2 regions of the Sorangium sp. So ce1036 genome follow, and region 1 is predicted to be linked to the other one. Evidence: riboswitches for the same ligand, from Rfam matches in the RefSeq annotation. Region 1 holds a riboswitch; the other holds the start of a gene.
The links. Region 1 has a riboswitch for cobalamin ahead of WMF31_RS31890 (TonB-dependent receptor). Riboswitches for the same ligand answer to the same signal wherever they lie in the genome.

Region 1 (3,154 bases):
CGGCGAAGAGCCAGCTCCCGAGCCGGTAACGCCCGCTCACCTCGATCCCGTAGCGCCGCGTCTGCCCCGACGCCTCGGTCACCCCGGCGTCGCCGCTCCAGACCAGCTCCGAGTCCAGATCGAGGAGGAACCCCGCGGCGCTCAGCGTCAGGCCGCGAAAGGGGGTGACCCTCGCGCCCACCTCGTAGCCCGTCGCGGGGGTGATGAGCGTCGCCGCGCCCTCGCCCCGCACCGCGCCCCGCGCGTCGTTCGAGTGAAAGCCCCGCCCGAAGTCCGCGAACAGGTCGAGCGCCTCGACGGGCGAGACGATCGCCATGAGCTTCGGCAAGATCTGCATCTCGCCCCGGAAACCGCTCGACCTGTCCCCGGTCCGCCCGAGATCCTCGCGCGGATCATCGACGTGGACGCCGATCCACTGCCCGCGCGCCCCGAGCACGAGGCGGAGCCAGCGCAGGAGCCGCGCGTCCTGCTCGACATAAACGCCGATCTGGCTCTCGTCGATGTGGGCCCTGTCCCGCTCCTCCAGCCGCTCGCGCGCCACGTCATGGTGGAGCGACTTGTCGATCTCGTCGGCGCGGACCTGCGCGCCGACCGACGTGGTGAACTTCGCCCCGCCGTGCTCGTAATGCCTGCGGAACCGGAGCTCGGCGCCGCCGACGACGCGATCGTCGTTCTGCTCGATCTGGTCGCCGTGGACCGGGTCCTCGCTGAAGAAGGTGAAGTTGGAGTACAGCGTGAAGCGATAGCGAGCGCCGTAGGCCATCGCATGGAAATCGGTCCCGCCCCACGCCGTCGTGTACGCCACGGACGCCATGTGCCGCTCGGTCGCCCCGCCCTCGGTCGGATCGATGGAGCCGAAGCGATCGATGCACGGCTGCCCATAGGTCGACGGCGGAGGGTTCCCGCTGTCCTGCTCGCCCTCGCCGCACACGGCGCGCGCCGGGATCTGGCCGGAGCCGTACCAGGTCGATCCATAGGACATCCAGGTCGCCTGGATCTTGCCGGCGCGGCCGACGTCGTGCGTCGCCCGGAGGAACACGTTGAAGCGCCCGAGCCGCTCCGGGCTGAGGAAGGGCCCGTCGTTCCGGTAGAGCTCCGCCGCGGCCACCGCGCGGAGGTCGTCGCCGAGCTCCGGCGACTCGATCACGAGGCCGCGCAGGATCCCGTGCTGGCCCAGGCTGAGCTGCGCATGGCTCTCCTCGAGCTTCTCCGCGAACCGAAAATTGACGGCGCCCGCCGTGCCAAAATCGCCGATTCCCGCGTAATAAGGGCCCTTGTACCCGTCGATCCCGGTCACGAGCTCCGGGATCAGGAAATAGAGATCGGTGAACCCGTGTCCATGGCCGTGGCTGACCAGGTTGACGGGGACGCCGTCGACGAAGAACGCGACGTCCGTCCCGTGATCCGCGTCGAAGCCGCGGAGAAAATACTGGTTCGCCTTGCCGCCACCCGCGTGCTGCACGGCGAAGAGCCCTGGCACCGCCTCGACGATGTCGCCTGGCCGGAGCCTCGGCCTGAGCTCGAGCTCGCGGTGTCCGACGGAGACGCGCGACGCAGCCTCGCCGCCTGGCCTCTCCGCGCGGACGGTGACCTCGAGCGCGCCGCCGTCGTCCGTGGCCGCCGCGCCGCCCGCGGGCGCCTCGGCGCGCGCGAGGCGCGCGATGGCCAGCACGGTGGATAGAACGGCGAGCCCGGGGAGCGGAATCCGGCGCCCAGGGCCTCTCGTGATCGTCTCGCGCAGCACGCGTGTCCTCCTTCGCTGCCATCGTCCGGAGCGGCGCTGGACCGCTCGCATCGCGCTCGCGAGGAGGAAAAGCTGGCTACGGCGCCATGCGCCGGACCGACCTCTCGCCCCCGCGGGCGACCGAGAGGCAACGCGGGGGGCAGGACGGAATCCGGGACGTGCGCAGGGGAGCTGCGGCGGCTCGGACCGGACCGCCTCCCTCGAGGCTCCCAGGTCGAACCGGCGCCAGATGTCTCCTGCCGCCGGATGCTGGCAGGTCTTCGGGCTTGCGAGCGCTCCGGCCTGGCCGGCTTCCTACTGTCCACCGCTTCCCAGCCCTCGACGGGCCAGTGCGTGTCGTGGAGGTCGTTCTCGCTTACCGCTGCGGGGCAGCCCCGGAATCTCACCGGGTTCCCTAGTCAGCCTGGGCGAGCGCCCAGGCACCAGCACGGCGCGCACCCTAGGGCGGCGCTCGCTCGTCTGTCAACCGCCTCGTGGGAGCTCGGCGCCGGTCGTCCGCTGGCGGAGCTCGGCGCCGGTCGTCCGCTGGCGGAGCTCGGCGCCGGTCGTCCGCTGGCCCCGTTGGCGAAGGGCTCTCGGCGAAGGGCTACTCTTCAGGATCCCCGGCGGCCCGCGCCGCGTCAGCCTCCGCCTCGCCGGCGCAGCTCGGCCTCCAGCTCGGCGATGCGGCGCTCGGCCGCCCTGCGCGCCTCGGCCTCCGCCCGGCGCGCCTCGGCCTCCGCCCTGGCGCTCTCGCTCGGCGTCGGCAGCAGCTCGCGGCCGGCCGCGTCGCGGGCCAGGCGCAGGGCGACGGGCTGGCCCTCCGCGGGCGCCACGACCCAGTACAGGCCCAGCGCGTCGCACGCCGCGCGATCTCCCTCCACGTCACGCTCGACCAGGTCGCCGTCGACCCGATCCCAGACCCGCAGCCGCTCCCCTTCCTCCGCCGCCGGATCGAAGCGCACGAGCTCGACGACGCCGAGCTCGTGGTACCGCGCGAGCTTCTCCGCCCACGGCGCCGGCTCCGCGTCGCTGTCGCTGACGATCTCCACGGCGAGCTCCGGGGCGCCGCGCTCCCACGTCTTCCACGACCGGAACGGCGTGTCCGGCGTCCCGAGGCGCACGAACGCGTCCGGCGCCACGCAGCGCGACGGATCGGACGCGTGCCAGTACACGAACTGGTCGCTCCCGATGCTGTGGCGGTCCGCGAAGCGCTTGAGCACCAGGTAGAGCAGCGTTCTCAGCTCGAGGTGGCGCTTGGTCTCGGGCACTTCCGCCTCGTCAGGGAAATGGATCGGCGACGGGCGGCGGCGATGCCGCCGCGTCTCGCTCGGCGGGGCAAGCTTTCCCGTGGGCAACATCGCGAGGGATTTTACCGCCGCGCCCGGCGCGCGTCCAAGCCGCATCCCCGGCCGGACGATCGAGCTCGTG
Region 2 (3,154 bases), 870 kb from region 1:
GTAACCGGAAAGCCAGCAAGCGCCGGAGGCTTGCGCCGCGCGCAGGGGCTCACCTCCGGGGCTCGCATTCCGGCTCGCCGCCCGCTGTGCCCCCCTGCGCTTCAGCCCCTCCGGTGAGCCCCCAGCGCGCAGCCCCCGGAGATCCCTACAAAAAAAAGACCGCGCATCATGCCCGAGGGGGGACCAGGCATGTGCGCGGCAGGGAACCGCGACGGAGGGGGAACGTCCAGCGCGGTGCTCAAGTAAGCGCCGCATGCGCTCCGGGCTGGGGGGCCGCACCGGTGCGCACGCAGCAATCGGAGTGTGCCACCGATGCGCGCGTTGTCGATAACAAAGTGCAACTTGTGCTCGCTCCATGAGCGGATTGCTCACGGCGTGATGGCGGACAGGCACGGCAGGAGAAGCATTCGCCTGACTTCCTGGAAAGCGCGTTCGCGCCGGGCATACCCATCCATGGAAACGCGGAGCTCGGCCGGACGAACCATTCGGAATTCTCGAAACCATCGCCGAGGCTCGCCCGCCGCTCCATGGGAGTCGATGCGCTGTACACAGGCACGGAACACATGCTCACGCGAGTAAAGACTCGGGACAAACAAGGCACGCTGCCCCGAGATCGCGCGAGCCCCGCGGCCGTCACGGTCGGGCGGTGCTTCCATCGAAACAAGGAATTTTCCCGTGAAGACGGGATGACAGGCCGGGGCGCGAGGGCGAGCGCCCGCACCCCGATGTTCGAGTAAAGACACTTTGACCGCAAACGCGCCGAGGACACCAGAAAGCAGCAGCGATTTCGGTGCGTCTGGGGCAATTTCAACGGTCCGGGCGCCGCGTCACGCCGAGATCGCGCGTATCCCTGTCTGCGCGGCCCGATCCCCTGCCCGCGCGAGGAGCGAAGTGACGGCGCAGTGCGCACCCGTGACAGCGGTGGCCCGTGACAGCGGTGGCCCGTGACAGCGGTGGCCCGTGACAGCGGTGGCCCGTGACAGCGGTGGCCCGTGACAGCGGTGGATCGCGCGCCGGCCCGCCGCGGGCGAGGGGTGGGCAGGACGGCCAGTGCGCCGGCGCCCGCGGAGGGGTGCCCGCGCGAGGGCGCGCGCACGACGCGGGCGCGATCCCTCGACGCGGGCGCGATCCGCAGAAGCGACGCCGGCGCGGGGCGCGGGGCGCGGGGCGCGGGGGAACGTGGCGGAACGCCGCGCCGGCGCGAGGTCGGCGGCGGGCGCCCCTCTCCTCATCGCCGACGCCCCTCTCCTCCTCCTCATCGCCGACGCCCCTCCCCTCATGAACAGGCCCTCGCCGCGGCCGCTGCGCGAGCTCCTTGACGCCGGGCTCGAAACGAGACTACCGAGTCCCCTGTCCGACAATCCATGCCTCGGGTGCCCTCAGGGGCATAAAAGGGAAGCCGGTGTGAATCCGGCGCGGTACCGCCACCGTGAGTGGGGAGCTGCTTCCGAAGACCACTGGGCCTCACAGGAGAGACCCGGGAAGGTGGAAGCGGCGCTGGGAGCCTGACCAGGCTCCCTGAACCCATGAGCCGGGAGACCTACCCGAGCCTCCACGAGGTGCAGCTTGCGCACGTCTTCGTGGCGTCCGGGTGCGGAATTCACCCGGAACGCCCCAATCGGTCACCCCGGCCGCCCCGGGCTCGTCATCGCCGTGTTCCTCGCGACGCTCTCCGCGCCGAGGCCCGCGGCCGCGATGCACCTCGCCGAGGGCGTCCTGCCGCTCGGCTGGTGCGCGTTCTGGAACGCGCTCGCCCTGCCGTTCGTCGCGATCGCCCTGCACCTGCTCCGGCAGCGCACCGGGCGGGACGCCTTCTACAAGCCGTTCGTCGGCCTGATCGCCGCCGCCGTCTTCGCGATCTCGTGCATGCCCGTGCCCGTGCCGACCGCAGGGACGTGCTCCCACCCGTGCGGCACCGGGCTCGCCGCGGTGCTCATCGGCCCCTGGATGACCGTCCTCGTCACCGTGGTGGCGCTCCTCCTCCAGGCGCTCTTCCTCGCGCACGGCGGCCTCACCACGCTCGGCGCCGACGTCGCGTCGATGGGCATCGCGGGCGCCTTCACCGGCTACCTCGCCTTCCGCGCCGCGCAGCGCTGCGGCGCGGGCCTCTGGGTCGCAGGGTTTCTGGCCGGCGTGGCCTCGGACTGGGCCACGTACGCGACCACCGCGCTCGAGCTCGCCCTCGGGCTCGCGGGCGACGGCTCGGTGGGCGCCCTGTTCGCCGGCGTCGCGCTCGCCTTCGTCCCCACCCAGCTGCCGCTCGGCCTGCTCGAAGGGGCCATGACCGCCGGGGCGCTCGTCTTCCTGCGATCTCGGCGGCCCGACATCCTGGAGCGGCTCCGGGTCGTGCCCGTCGCCGCCGGTGCGCCGTGATGCGCGCCCCGTGGGAAGGCGTCGACGAGGCCGTGGTCGGCCGCTTCGCCGAGGCCGCGGGACGCCACGACACCGGGCCGGTCTTCGCCGGGCTCGAGGGCGATCTCCTGCTGTTCGCGTTCATCTGGGCCGGGCTGCTCGCCGGCTTCGCCCTCGGCTACCTCTCGCGCGCGCTCTTCGTCGAGCGCGCGGACCAGCCGGCCGCCGGCGCCGGCGGAGCGGGCGGCCGTGCGGATTGACCTCCCGGCCCGGCTCCGCGACGTCGATCCCCGGCTCCGGCTCGGGGCCGCCGTGGCCGCGTGCTGCGTCGCCGCGGGCGCGCGCTCGCCGAGGACCCCCGCCGCGCTGCTCCTCTTCGCGTGCGCCGCCCTCCGGCTCCAGGGCGTGACGGCCGCCGCGATCCTCCGCGGGTTCGCGCCCGCCGCGTGGATCGGCGGGGTCGCGGCGGCGCTCGCGCTCGTCTTCACCCCGGGCGAGCCGCTCCTCGCGGGCGCGGCGCCCCCGCTCGACGCCGCGACGCGCGAGGGCGCGCGCGCCGCCCTGACGATCGGCGCGCGCGTCCTCGCCGCGGCCGCGCTGCTCCGGTGGCTCGCCCGCGCCGCCGCGCCCGCCGAGATCGAGGCGGCGCTCGCCGGGCTCGGCGCGCCCGCGGCGCTGATCGAGCTGCTCGCGCTCGCGCGGCGCTTCGCCTCCGTCCTGCAGCGCGCGGCGGAGAGCGCGTGGAGCGCCGCCGCGCTCCGCGGCGGGTTCGCGCGCCCGGGCGCCGCCGCGCGCTCGGCCG

Region 2: linked by a shared signal. The riboswitch ahead of WMF31_RS35055 (energy-coupling factor ABC transporter permease) and the one ahead of WMF31_RS31890 (TonB-dependent receptor) in region 1 are both predicted to bind cobalamin.

What each region holds. Positions count from the first base shown of each region.
Region 1 is NZ_JBBMOX010000001.1:8,473,821-8,476,974, forward strand. Features, by position in the region: gene WMF31_RS31890 (TonB-dependent receptor) at 1-1,744, opposite strand, end outside; cobalamin riboswitch at 1,979-2,186, opposite strand; gene WMF31_RS31895 (Uma2 family endonuclease) at 2,365-2,994, opposite strand.
Region 2 is NZ_JBBMOX010000001.1:9,342,780-9,345,933, forward strand. Features, by position in the region: gene WMF31_RS35050 (enoyl-CoA hydratase/isomerase family protein) at 1-4, shown strand, start outside; cobalamin riboswitch at 1,355-1,562, shown strand; gene WMF31_RS35055 (energy-coupling factor ABC transporter permease) at 1,696-2,373, shown strand; gene WMF31_RS35060 (hypothetical protein) at 2,373-2,612, shown strand; gene WMF31_RS35065 (CbiQ family ECF transporter T component) at 2,602-3,154, shown strand, end outside.